DNA from 2 places in the Planococcus massiliensis genome. Region 2 is predicted to be linked to the other one. Evidence: riboswitches for the same ligand, from Rfam matches in the RefSeq annotation. Region 2 holds a riboswitch; the other holds the start of a gene.
The links. A riboswitch is a leader RNA that binds a small molecule or an ion and turns the genes downstream of it on or off. The one in region 2 is predicted to bind FMN.

Region 1: another riboswitch for FMN. It lies ahead of ribE (riboflavin synthase); the one in region 2 lies ahead of BN1080_RS07295 (ECF transporter S component).

Annotation. Positions count from the first base shown of each region.
Region 1 is NZ_CCXS01000001.1:563,210-570,264, forward strand. It holds gene BN1080_RS02820 (ABC transporter permease) at 1-666, shown strand, start outside; gene BN1080_RS02825 (VOC family protein) at 804-1,190, shown strand; gene BN1080_RS02830 (metallophosphoesterase) at 1,257-2,081, shown strand; gene BN1080_RS02835 (GNAT family N-acetyltransferase) at 2,200-2,697, shown strand; gene BN1080_RS02840 (CHY zinc finger protein) at 2,753-3,079, opposite strand; FMN riboswitch at 3,167-3,397, shown strand; gene ribE (riboflavin synthase) at 3,718-4,347, shown strand; partial or broken gene ribB (3,4-dihydroxy-2-butanone-4-phosphate synthase) at 4,362-4,973, shown strand; gene ribH (6,7-dimethyl-8-ribityllumazine synthase) at 5,048-5,512, shown strand; gene BN1080_RS02860 (DUF421 domain-containing protein) at 5,639-6,346, shown strand; gene BN1080_RS02865 (histidine phosphatase family protein) at 6,358-6,882, shown strand; gene BN1080_RS02870 (LTA synthase family protein) at 6,939-7,055, shown strand, end outside.
Region 2 is NZ_CCXS01000001.1:1,516,253-1,523,307, forward strand. It holds gene sigX (RNA polymerase sigma factor SigX) at 1-296, shown strand, start outside; gene BN1080_RS07290 (hypothetical protein) at 286-1,488, shown strand; FMN riboswitch at 1,620-1,753, shown strand; gene BN1080_RS07295 (ECF transporter S component) at 1,901-2,482, shown strand; gene BN1080_RS07300 (ferredoxin) at 2,579-2,830, opposite strand; gene BN1080_RS07305 (YpbB family protein) at 2,937-3,962, shown strand; gene BN1080_RS07310 (RecQ family ATP-dependent DNA helicase) at 3,959-5,383, shown strand; gene BN1080_RS17580 (LysM peptidoglycan-binding domain-containing protein) at 5,463-6,239, shown strand; gene BN1080_RS07320 (CBS domain-containing protein) at 6,311-6,940, shown strand; gene BN1080_RS07325 (metallophosphoesterase) at 7,018-7,055, shown strand, end outside.

The DNA of each region.
Region 1 (7,055 bases), 950 kb from region 2:
TTTTTGCCTCAGCTATTGGATTCCCTAGGCAACTTGCCGGAAGGAGCAGTCATTGAATTGCCGGTGCCACAGCCTGAAGAAATTTTGCAGGCGGTCCTTGGCCAGTATCAGCTGATCGGCATGGCAATTTTGATCCTAGCCTATATGGGTTCGATAGCAGGCGAAAGAAAGAGCGGGACGGCCACCTTGCTTTATGTGAGGCCGCTGTCCTTCCGGGATTATTTCCTGAGCAAATGGCTGATGGCGGGCATCACTGGCGTAATGAGCGTTTGGCTGGGGCTGCTGGCTGCCTATTACTATATTTTTCTCCTGTTTGAGCAAGTGGAGATCATTTCTTTTCTGCAGTTTGCGGGAACGTATAGTGTCTGGATTTTGTTGGTGATAACAATTGTACTTGCAGCAAGTGCTGCGATGCCGAATGCGGGAATGGCTGCTGCTGTTTCATTGGCTCTCGTTTTCTTCATGCAAATCGCAGACAGCCTGCTTGGGGCTTACTGGACATTTTCGCCGATGAAAATTCCGGCCTACGCAGCGCAATGGCTGTATGGAAAGCCGGACATGAGCGATTACTGGTGGACGCTTGCCCTAGCTATTGCCTTCATCCTAGCATTGCTCTTTTTCGGAATCTGGATGGCTAAAAGGAAAGCTTCGACTGCCAAAGTTTGACAGTTTGGGCCGCAGCAGCATGCTGCGGTTTTTTCATGTTCGTTAAGATTCCCAATAAGAGGAGCCGGCAGCCGGTCTTTTCAAATTCGAAATCCGCCATGACTATCTGTTACTATGGAAAAAAGGGGCGAAGAACGATGCTTCATCATGTAGAAATCAATGTGTCCAATTTAACGGAAGCGCGGGAATTTTATGAAGCGTTTTTGCCGGACTTGGGATACGAGCTGTATCAGCAATGGCCGGAAGGGGTCAGCTATAAAATGGGCAGGACATATGTGGTATTTGTCCAAACAGAAGAAGCGTTTTTGCCGAAAGGCTATCACCGGAAAGCGACCGGTTTAAACCATTTGGCGTTTCATGCGGATTCGCGGGGCCATGTAGATGCATTAACGGAAAAAGCCAGGGAAAGGGGCTTCCGCATTTTGTATGAAGACCGGCATCCGTTTGCTGGCGGACCGGACTATTATGCAGTATTTATAGAAGCGCCGGACCGGATGAAATTCGAGATCGTGGCGCCCGAATGAAAAAGGGAAATGATGGATGCGAAACGGAACCCGGCCATTCGGCCAATTGTGAATAGAGGTTAGAGTATGAAAAAATTAGGTGCTTTATTAGTTGTGCTGCTCCTTTTATGGGGCTTTATTTGGGTTAATAATCATTGGATTCAAACAACGGAATTCACGATAGAATCGGAGAAGCTGCCGGAAGCTTTTGACGGCAAAAAAATTGTTCAGATTTCCGATTTGCATGATGCGAATTTTGGAGAAGGACAGTCTTCGTTAATCGAAAAAGTGGAGGCTGCAGGGCCTGATGCCATTTTCCTGACGGGCGATTTGATCGACAGCAATCGCTATGATTTGGAGGGCAGTTTAACGCTGGTCGATGCATTGGTGGAAATGAGCGAAGTCTATTATGTTCTCGGAAACCATGAAGTGGCTGTGAACAAAATTGACGAAATTACGGAAGCGCTGGAACAAAGAGGCGTCCACGTCTTAATGAACAAATCGATGGACTGGGAAATAGAAGGCGAATCAGTCCAGATTGCCGGAATCAATGACCCGTTGATGGATGTGCAGCAAACCGAGCAGGATTTCACCTATCATGCATTGGCAGAAGCGGGAATCGATGAACGTTTTACTCTGCTATTGGCCCACCGTCCGGAAATGTTCAGCGTCTACGCAGACGAAGAAATCGACTTAGTATTTGCAGGTCATGCGCATGGCGGGCAGATCCGCTTTCCAGGTCTTGGAGGCCTTTTTGCGCCGAGCCAAGGATGGTTTCCAACTATGACCGAAGGCCTTTTTGAAGAGGGCCCAACGCGTCTCGTATTGAGCCGCGGCTTAGGCAATAGCGGTTTTCCGGTGAGAATTTTCAACTTGCCGGAAATCATTGTGGTCACGTTGGAAAAAGCCTAGTGCTTTCTTCAAATTTGCCGGATTTTCAAACTTTACATTCCTGAAAACTCAATAAAATAAAAGCGTGCTATAATCGGAGTGAAAATGGAATTCCATGAGCAGCAAGGAGGCGTTGATTATGATTAAAAAGAAAGAAGTATCGCTTCATCCTTACTCATCAAAAGTGGCTGTCACTTACGATTTGCCATCCGATCAGCTTGAATTTACCGGCCTCCCCCAAGACATCATCGAGCGGGATGCGAAAAATCCGTTAAAGCATTTGATTATCATTAAAGCACGTGATGAAGTGGCTGGATTTTTCGAGCTGGATGAATCCGATGACCGGAAAAAATACTCCAATAATCCTCGGGCGTTATTGCTTCGCGGGTATTCAGTGAATCCCAAGTTTCAGGGCCGCGGAATCGCTACAGGTTCCATTTATGCCCTTCCGGAATTCATCAGAAAAGAATATCCGCAATTTGATGAAATTGTGCTAGGGGTGAATGCACGGAATCTTGCGGCGCAGCGTGTGTACGAGAAAGCCGGATTTGAAGATACCGGCCGGCGCCTGATGCGCTCAAAAGGAGAACAAATCGTCATGTGCCTTAGAGTCGAACGCGCTACTGAAAGTGCTTGAAAATAAATGGAAGGGCCGTCTGCTGAGAAAAACGACTCAGCGGACAGCCCTTTTTTTATGCAGCAAAATACAGATGCTTGTGCAAACTGCAGCCCGGATTGAAAGCGGAATGGCACGACGGACATTCAGAACGGCACTCCAAATACTCCGCAATGCTCAATTGATGGCCGCAGCTCCCGCAGAGAACTGCTTTCTCATGGAAAAGTCCGGACGGCCATACTTGATGCCGGCCGCACCCGACGGCTTGATGGCATTCAAAGCACGGATAGTAAATTCCGCAGCAGTAAAATTTAATCGCAATGCGGTCCACTTCAGAATGGTAATGCCGGCAGCGGGTTTCAGGGTCTACGTCCAATCCTTTTACAGTCATTTCGTGTGCCATCCTTTTCACCCCTTTTTTTAAAATCCATTCGATATCATCGGAATCTTCTCTTAAGTATGTTACCCTTATAATGACAAATAATCGAATCAAATTCTTCGGGGCAAGGTGAAATTCCTTACCGGCGGTGAGCAGGAAACTGTAAGTCCGTGACCCGATCTTTAAGCAAATGAAAGTTTCAGGCATCCCCGCCTGGGCTTTTGCATCGTCCAGTTCCGGCATTCGCCGGTTCCGGACAGGCACATTTGCTGGCAGTAAAGAGCGGTGGAGCTGGTGAAAATCCGGCACCGACAGTGAAAGTCTGGATGGGAGAAGAATTTGAAGGCTTATTTTGTTATGCTCTTTTTTCTAAATAGCTTCTTTTTTCATTTCGCAGCCAAGAAATGAAGCTTATTTGGCGTACCCTTTTAGCGGTGCCCATCAAAAAAGTGCATTTTTTATCCTCTTTTGTTTTTCCTTTCCTTGCCACCCGACAGCCCCTTGGTGGAAAGAATCCAATTTAGCAATACCGAAAGGGTGTCCCAGACACCGAAGAACCCAGCATATCGGAAATCCGGACGTTTTTTTGGTATGCAAAAAATGTGGCCGGTTTAGAGCCGGACATCAAAAGCTGCAGCAGCTTAAAAAGGAGCGTGATGTATTTGTTTACCGGGATTGTAGAAGAAGTCGGAACGATCTCTTCCGTTCAGCCCAAAACACAAGCGTTGGAACTGACGATTGCCTGTTCGCTGATTTTAGAAGACATGAAGCGAGGCGACAGCATAGCGGTCAATGGCGTATGCCTGACGGTTTCAAGTTTCGCAAAGCAGTCATTCACTGCCGATGTCATCCCAGAGACGTTTAAATCGTCGGCGCTCAAAGAGCTGTCAAACGGTTCACCCGTTAATTTGGAACGGGCGATGCCCGCCAATGGCCGATTCGGAGGCCATTTCGTCAGCGGCCATATTGACGGCGTCGGCAAAATCCGAGCGGTTAGAAAAGAGGGGAACGCTTGGACAAAAGAAATTGAAGTTGCCCCTGCCTTGATGAAGTACATGGTGTATAAAGGTTCAGTTGCAATTGACGGCACTTCTTTGACCATTTTTAGACTGGGCGCTCGCTCGATTGCCGTTTCCCTCATCCCGACGACCCAAGCCGATTCAGTGCTTGGCCAAAAAGGGATCGGCGCACAAGTCAATATCGAATGCGATATGCTTGCGAAATATACCGAACGGATTCAACAAACTAAACCTGAAATAACACGCGATTGGTTAGCTGAAAATGGATTCTAATGGAGGTGGAAGTCTTGTTCTATAAAGTTGAAGAAGCCGTGCGTGACTTGAAAGCAGGAAAAGCTGTAATCGTGATCGACGATGAAAACCGTGAAAATGAAGGAGACTTTATTGCCTTGGCTGAATTTGCGACGCCTGAAATCATCAATTTGATGGCTGCGGAAGGGAGAGGCTTGATTTGCGCGCCGATTGACGAATCAATCGCGGCCCGATTGAACATGCCTCTGATGACGGATGAAAACACGGATGATTTTGGGACCGCATTTACGGTCAGCATTGACCATAAAGAAACGACGACCGGAATCAGCGCCTTTGAACGTTCCCATACCATCAAAAGTTTGGCGGATCCATTGGCAGAAGCAAACGATTTTAACCGGCCGGGCCATGTATTCCCGCTGATTGCCAAAAGCGGCGGTGTGCTTGTCCGCAACGGACATACGGAAGCAGCTGTGGATTTGGCGAAGCTCGCCGGTTCGGTTCCGGCTGGAGTCATATGTGAAATATTAAAAACGGATGGCACGATGGCGCGTGTCGATGATCTGCTGGGAGTGGCAGAGCGCCTCGGATTGGGAATTTTGACGATTGAATCGCTGGTTGCGTACCGCAAGGAACACGAACTGGCCATTTGAATGAAGAATTGCGAAGTGCGATAAAAATAATTTACATCAGCGATCGCTGATGTTCCAAAGGAGCAGACTAAATGACGGTACATTATGAAGGATATTTAAATGGCGAGGGATTGCGGATCGGAATAGTGGTGGGGCGCTTCAATGAGTTTATTACGAGCAAATTGTTGAGCGGCGCAGAAGATGCGCTAAAGCGCCATGGCGTGAACGATGAAGATGTAGCGATTGCTTGGGTGCCGGGAGCTTTCGAAATTCCGCTGGCGGCGAAGAAAATGGCGCAAAGCGGAAAGTACGATGCGATCATTACGCTCGGGACAGTTATCCGCGGTTCCACACCGCATTTTGACTATGTCTGCAGCGAAGCGGCAAAAGGTGTATCCCGCGTCAGCGACCAATCGGGAATTCCGGTGATTTTCGGCGTTCTGACAACCGATTCGATTGAACAGGCGATTGAACGGGCGGGCACGAAAGCGGGCAACAAGGGCTGGGAATCGGCTGCAGGTGCAATTGAAATGGCGAATTTGATGAAAAAGCTGTAATACTGGGCTCCGGAGCGTATGCTCCGGAGTTTTTTTGTCCCGAATCCTGCTTTCATTCTTTATGGGCTTAGGAAATGAAATAAGGGGAATGGGGATTGTAGGAGATTATTGAATGGAGGTCAGGGAATGGCTTATTTCGATATCGGCATCAAATTAGTGTTTGGATTGATCGCTTTATTGGTGGTCACCCGGCTGTTGGGGAAGAAGGAAATGTCTCAATTGACTCCTTTTGATTTTATCTATTCGATTGTATTAGGAGGGATTTTGGAAGAAAGCATTTATGATGACAAAGTCTCCGGCCTGCATGTCTGGTTTGCGGTGGCGGTTTGGGGAATTATGCTATACCTCATTGAGAAGTTATCGCAGAAATTCGACAAAATCCGGATTTTGCTGAAAGGCGAATCGTCCATCCTGATTCGGGACGGTGAATTCAATGTCCGTGAATTGAATAAGAATCATTTGGAGATGGAGCAGCTGCGCATCATGCTTCGCCAACAAGGCGTCTTTTCCCTTCGCGAAGTGCGGGATTTGTATCTGGAACCGGGCGGGACGGTCAGTTTGAGGAAATATCCGAAATTCAGCGAGGTAACGCCTGCGATGCTTGATATAAAAGTAGAAGACGAAGCCTTGAATTTTTTATTCGTTGATGAAGGAAAAGTGAATGAAGAGATTCTGAAGTATGTCGGAAAATCAAGCCAATGGCTCTATGACGAGCTTCAAAAATTAGGCTATTCTACTGTGAAGGATGTGCTGTATGCGGAATGGTCCGAAACGGACGGATTCTTTATAAAGACTTATAATGAGGATAAAGACGACATCAAAAAAGGGAATTAGGAGGATGGGGAATGAGGAAAAAGATTTTTTTGGTCCGGCATTGCCAAGCAACAGGACAAGCACCGGAAGCCGGGCTGACGGCTGGAGGCGCAGAGCAGGCCCAACAGCTGGCGCAATTTTTTGAAGAAATGGAGATAGCGCATATTATTTCAAGTCCCTTCACCCGGGCAATCCATTCCATTGAACCGGCAGCGAGCAAACTGGGGCTGCAAATCGAAATTGACAGCCGCCTCTCGGAGCGTGTACTGAGTCCGGAGGATTTGCCGGATTGGATGGAGCGTTTGGAAGAATCATTCGGCAACTTGGATTTGAAGCTGATGGGCGGCGAGTCTGGAAATGAAGCCATGGCAAGAGGGATGGAAGTGGTGGCTGCTGCACCGGATCGCAGTATCCTTGTTTCTCACGGGAATTTACTGGGTTTGTTGCTTAAGAAAATGGATACGCGCTACGGATTCAAGGAATGGAAAGAGCTGTCCAATCCCGATGTCTATGAAATTGATATGGAAGAAGGCAGCGTCAAGCGAATATGGGCATGAAAAATTAGAGGGAAACAGTTAAGGCATGCATTCGTTCAGTAAAGGAGGTGACTAAAATGGAAAAGCCGCGCAAATTTTCCTATCTGCTGATATTTGCATTGCTGCTGATAAAAGTCATTGCGTTCCGTGTGTTAATTTTTGATACACGTTCCATCGTTCACATCCTTTTTGTG
Region 2 (7,055 bases):
ATTCGATGGATTATTTTGACTGGGAGACCCAGCAACTGGTTTCTTCTGAGAAAATACCGGAAGAAGTTTCGTTATTGAATGAAGACAAAATTCTGCTCTATAAAACGCTGGATTTGTGTACAGGTGATCAAAAAATGGTCATCATCATGCGCTTTTTCCAAGATTTATCGATCGCTGAAACAGCAGAAGTCCTTGGATGGACCGAAGGGAAAGTAAAGACGACGCAACACCGTGCAATTAAGTCGCTACGTGAAAAATTATCCTCTATGGAAGGGGGAGAAGCGCATGCCGAATAAGCAATGGGACGACGACCAGATTGAAAGTATGCTGAGAGAGTTCCCAAAAATTAAGGATGAACGGCCTAAGGAAGAAGTGTACATGCGGCTAAACGAAAAAAAACCTGTGAAAACAAAAACGAAACGTTGGCTGCCATTATTGGTGGCGGCTTTGGCCTTTATCACAGTCGGTGTTTTAATCGCATCTATTATCAGCCAAAATGGCATGGACTCCGCGTCCGATTCCAGCGGTTCGGAAAGTTCCAAAGACGAAGCGGCTACTTCAGACACGAGTCGACTGAATGATCAGGCCTCGCCGGAAGCGGAAAGTTCAAATGACGCTAATTCAATTGAAAGTTTCGGGACCGAAGAAAGTGCCGCATCTGCCGGAATCCAGGCAGTATACGAAGAGGATTTGGCGGGCAACACGCTGTTCACTATGGGATTAACCGAAAATGCCTTCGTCATCCCGGTTTCTTTCTTAATTCCGGATGCTCAGATTGCCCGTGATTTTTCTCAGGAAAACCCGACATCCGTTGATTTATACAATCGCTATGCGGGCCAATTGAATGAGCAGGCTTTCGGATTCGAAGAATACCATCCTATGCTTGGCAGGATTTCCGCAAACGGCAGCATTGCAGAACATATGCTGCCGGAGGACCATCAATACGATTTGGCTTCGGCAAGCATTGAAGTCTATACCAGAATCCTTAAGGAAACGTTTAAAGACATGGATGAAATCGTAGTGGCCGATGAACAGGGAAATCGGGCTGAATTCAGTCAGGTAGGGATCCTTGAACCGGTTAAACCGGCTCCGGAAAAGCATGCCTTTTATTCTTACACAACTGCAGGCGGCGACACGTATTCAGTACCGGATTACGGAATGGACTATGAATCTGCTCCTGAAGCACTGTTCGCAATGAAAAATTCGCCCAATGATTTTCTCGAAAATCCAATTTTGCAAGAGCTGGAATTTGAAGTTTTGGAGAAAGAAGAATCAGTGGCGGTTACTTTTTCTGAGCCATTGGATTTAAACGGCTTTGATGAACAAGCCGTTCGTCAAATGATTGAGAATGTTTCATTGACGGCGAAATCGTTTGGAAAACCGGTCGTATTCTCCGGAATGGAGCAAACCGAATGGCAAGAATTTAATTTGCAGGAACCGCTTCCTGTGCCGGTAGCTCCTAACCAGCTTCAGTGGCCCTTGAATTAAGTCTGGATTGCTTTGAAAATGGGGGCAGCGGACAAAAATAAAAAGAAAATATAATTATTAGGCATAATGTGAAGCATTTCTGTTTACATTATGCCTTTTTTCTACTAATATTAGGACATAACAAAATATCGATTCATCTTCGGGGCAGGGTGCAATTCCCTACCGGCGGTAATTGGACTGCAGTCCTTAAGCCCGCGAGCCGTAAAAAGCAGGATTTGGTGAGATTCCAAAGCCGACAGTATAGTCTGGATGGGAGAAGGTGAAGGTGCGGACGTGTATCGTTTACATATAAACGGAACGCTATTTTAAGTGTGCCTTTTCTCCCTTAAGTGATTTTTTGCTTAAGGGATTTTATATGGAGCAGCATGGTCCAAGCCTTTCTTCTGGTGAATCACGACAAGGAGAGAGGAATATGAAGAACAAAAAATTACAATCCATGATTGTAATCGGAATGTTGAGCAGCATCTCATTTATTTTAATGCTCTTTAACTTCCCATTGCCGGCATTGCCAGCATTTTTAAAAGTGGATTTCAGTGATGTGCCTGCGTTAATCGCCGCCATTACAATGGGGCCGGTGGCCGGTGTCCTAGTAGCATTCTTTAAAAACGTATTGGACTGGCTATTTGCAGGAAGCCCGACTGGAGTGCCGGTAGGGCATTTAGCGAACTTTGCGACAAGCCTCTTGTTTATCACGCCAGTTTACGTGATCTATCGCAGAATCGCTTCTAAAAAAGGCATGATCCTCGGTTTAACTGCCGGAACATTATCGATGGCAATCGGGATGAGCGTCTTGAATTACTTGGTGTTCTTGCCGATGTACACTTATTTCTTAAATATGCCGGCTGAAACAGGCAGTGCGTTGTTTGGCACAATCGTTCTTGGCATCCTGCCGTTCAATCTGATTAAAGGAATTGCACTTGCTGCTGTGGTCTTATTGATCTTCAATAGCATGTATTCCTGGATTGAAAAACAGCGGCTTTATTATCAATCATAAATGACCAAAGCGGCGAAGGGAGACCTTCGCCGCTTTTTTATTTTGGCATCAAAAAACGCATGCCAGGCGGAAAGCCGAGCATGCGCATATGGTAAATTAATCTTCGTATTTTAACGGATTGCCTTCAAACGGAGCATCTGCAACTTTGATGGAGTCAGTCGGGCAGCCTTCGAATGCATCTTCCATGTCTTCTTCCAATTCGTCTGGAACTTGCTCAGTCCCCATGTTATCATCTAGGATAACAAATGCAATTCCTTCGTCGTCGTAGTCATAGATATCAGGTGCAGCAGCTCCGCAAGCGCCGCAAGCGATACAAGTATCCTTATCGACAATGGTATACTTAGCCATAATCATTTTCCTCTCCTTTATCTCCGAACAAGTTCAGTTATACTATCGTATTCATTCTAAAGAAGTTTGTTGAGATTTTCAACCAATAAAGCTAGGGGGACCGCTCTTGTTATTTGATGAACTCGTCATCACCATCATGAAAAGCATAAATCTGGAGCGGACATTGTCGGCTCCTTATCACATCATCAAAGGGAAAAAATCCGGCCAGACCATCCAGGATATCGGGTATTATCATTTGCATCCTTATTTTGCGCTGATGCCGAAATTGGAAAAAAAGGTCTACGATCAGACGGTTAGAAGCTTGATCGACCAAAAATACATACGCTTCAATGAAGATGTCATAGATTTGACGGAGCAAGCGTTGGCGATGCCCATACCTTCCTCAAACTTAAACGGCTGGAAATACAGGGGAAATGAAATGATATTTTTCAATCGCCTGTCTTTAGTGGTTCAAACCCTATCCCATACGAGCCAATCGGTCAATAAATTCGATCCGATCGATAATTCCGATGACATTCAGGCATGGGTAAAAAGATATTTAAAGGCCATCCAGTTTCGGAAGTTGGCTTCAGTCGCAAAATTCAAGTCGGAAATTCTGGATAGTCTGCTAGCTGTGGCGTTAAGCGATGACCATAAAACTGCGCTGATGCAGCGTCTAAGCGGTTTTGGGCGGAGTGGGATGACGTGGGAGCAAATAGCGGATGTTCAAGGGATACAGGTCTTGGATGCCCAATTGCGTGTGATTGAAGCCTTGCATGCCTGGCTGGAAGTGATAGAAGAAAAACGCTATCCCTTATTACATGCGATGACAGAAAATATCGTCGAATTATCTTCATTGACAGAATCCACCCGAAGAACAGAAAAACTTTTCAAAGAAGGATATTCATTGGCTGAAATCTCTTCAATCCGGCACTTAAAATCCAGTACGATTGAAGACCATTTCGTCGAACTTGCCATGAACGATCCCCTATTTGATTATTCGGCATTCCTCAGTCCTGAATTGTACGGCGAAATCATAAAAATCAGCCAAGCCGAGCAGACGAAACGATTGCGGAACATCAAAGACAAAGTTCCGGCGGCCAGTTATTTCCAAATCCGCCTCGCATTGGCCATAAGGGAGGACGCGCAATGAAACTGGAGGAATTGCTCCATCAAACTTACGGATTTACATCTTTTCGGCCTGGCCAAAAAGAAATCATTGAACAAGTAATAGCGGGAAGAGATGTAATCGCTTTGCTGCCTACCGGCATGGGCAAGTCAATGTGCTATCAATTGCCGGCTTATGTGCTGCCTGGCAGTGTGCTGATCGTGTCGCCGCTTCTGTCCCTTATGCAGGACCAGGTCGCGCAGTTGAAGAAAATGGGCGAAAAATCCGTGGTGGCGCTCAATTCATTTTTGAAGCGTGAAGACAAAGAGAAAATTTGGCAGACGCTGAACCAATACCGGTTTATTTTCATTTCGCCGGAAATGCTCGTACAGCCTTTTGTCAAAAAGCAATTGGAGCAGATGACGATTTCACTATTAGTAGCTGATGAAGCGCATTGCATTTCTCAATGGGGCTTCGATTTCCGTCCGGATTATTTGCGGATTTCTGAAATTCTGCCCGCATTAGGCCATCCGCAAATTTTGGCATTAACCGCCACAGCTACAGCCAAAGTCACGAACGAAATAAAAACGTATTTAAAAATCAGCGACCCGTTTATCTATACCCATCCGATGGACCGGAAAAATATCGCCTATGATATCAAGCGTTTTGAAAATACGGGAGAAAAGCTTCAATGGCTCCAGGAGTTTGTGCGGAAGTTTGAAGGGCCGGGCATCATCTATGCCGGAACGCGAAAAAAATCGCAGAAACTCGCTGCTCTTTTGAACGAATCCGGGATTTCAGCTGCCTATTATCACGGGGGCATGGAGCACCAGGACCGGATATTTGTCCAGCAGCAATTTCAAAATAAGGAATTGGAGTGGGTCTGTTCAACAAATGCATTCGGCATGGGCGTCCACATCCCGGATATTCGCCACGTCATCCATTATCAATTGCCGACTTCGATCGAAGGTTACGTACAGGAAGTCGGAAGGGCGGGACGCGATGGCAAGCCGGCACTGGCTACTCTTTTGCTGGCGCCAGGCGACGAAAGCCTGATGGAAAGCATCGTCCTGGAGGACCTTCCGACAAAAAATGAAATCTATCAAGTCCACCAGTCGCATGACCCGAAACGGTTAATCAGCGATGGAATTGTGCGTGAGACGGCTTACCGGGTCATTGACTATTGGCTAAAACAATTATCTGTTGAAGAGACATACAAACAAATAGAGATGCTTCAACAGGAAAAAGTGAAACAAGCCGGAAAAATAAAAAAACTCGTAACCATTACTTCCTGTATACGTCAATATCTTATAGAGAGCTTTGACCAGGAAATGGATCAAAAACCGGAGAGCTGCTGTGTGAACGACTGGATCGATTATGAGGTTTTCGAGCTGCGCAATGAGACGGGTAAAAAGCGGGATCTGCTGAGTTGGCAAAATCGGCTAAATGCACTATTGCCATTATGACAAACTATGGAAGCCTCGTTTACAAACTGGATATTTTTCGGCATAATAAAGATATTAGTTAAGATAGGGGTAATCTACTATGGGAAAACAGAATTATCGTGAATCAGTTGAAAAAGACCGACAGGAAATTGCCGTAGAACGAAGTGCCGCTCCGTCAAGAAGAGCGCAGCGGAATGCAGTAAAAGAAAAACCGAAGAAAACCAAGAACATGTTATTGCCGGCTTTATTTTTCATTTTCATTTTAATCCCTGTTACCATTCTGTTTTATGTGGCCTTCTTATTTGAACCCGATGATACCTTGCCGACAGATGAAACTGCGAACGAAGTAAGTGTGGAATCAGGATCGGCTTCGCCGGATGTGGCTGTGATTCCTGGTGAAGAAGAAGAACAGGATGAAACTGCGGCCGATGAACAGGCGGAAAAAGAAGCAGCAGCGAAAGCGCAGGCTGAAAAAGAAGCGGCAGCGAAAGCCCAGGCTGAAAAAGAGGCGGCAGCAAAGGCACAAGCTGAAAAAGAGGCGACAGCGAAAGCCCAGGCTGAAAAAGAGGCAGCAGCGAAAGCGCAAGCTGAAAAAGAAGCAGCGGCAAGAGCACAAGCTGAAAAAGAGGCAGCAGCAAGAGCACAGACCGAAAAAGAAGCGGCGGCAAAAGCACAAGCTGAAAAAGAAGCAGCTCAAAAGCAAACCCCTCCGGCATCCGGAAAAACCCACACAGTCCAAGCAGGCGAAACGCTTTACCGCATAGCTGTGAATACGTATGGAGCAGCTGGAGCCAGCGCGGGAGTAGAAAAGATCAAACAGGCGAATGGATTGCCTTCGAACGAAATCAGCGTAGGCCAGACTTTAGTCTTGCCTTAATAAAGGAAATCCAGCGGTGCACGTCGAAATACAGTTAAGAGTGTCAAGAATCTAAAGTAGAGGTGAACTGCATGTTTGTGAAAAGTGTCATGGTCAAAAGAGAAAAATGCATTACAGTGACAATGGATGATTCCATTGAAAAAGGGATGGATCTACTCGAAAAGCATACAATAGATGCACTTCCGGTCATTGATGGAGTAGAATATAAAGGAATCTTTACGTGGTACCATGCGTACCGCGCTTATTTCCACTCAGGCAAGACGAAAGAAGAATTTATGAAGACGGCTCAAGTCCGCGACGTCGTCGTTAATCAAAATGTATTTTTAGGGATAGACGATGTGTACGAAAAAGCGATTCTTGAATTGAATGACTTTCCGATTATTGCGGTAGTTGAAAAATCAGAATTTCTCGGAATCGTTACACGGTATGATGTGATGAATCAGCTGCAAAGCGCATTCGGCATGAACAAAGAAGGTGTCCGCATCACGTTTACGTCTGTTGAGTCAGAAGGAAGAATCGGGCGTCTCGGTGAAATCATTGAAAAACATAAAGAGTCGGTCATCTCCTTGGTGACATTTGACGAAACGGACAAGTTGGTCCGCCGGATCGTCTTGAAAGTACGCAAAAAAGACAACGTCGATAAATTTAGAAAAGAGTTGGAGAAATCCGGATTCCGGGTGCTCGACGTATCAGAAGACTGAACTCATTAAATAATAGTCGAAGAGGCGGAAGCAGAGCTTTGCTTGTGCCTCTTTATTGATTGGAAAGGATTCTTTAATTGAAACTGATTCTGAAATTCGGGTTGGCGGCTATCGG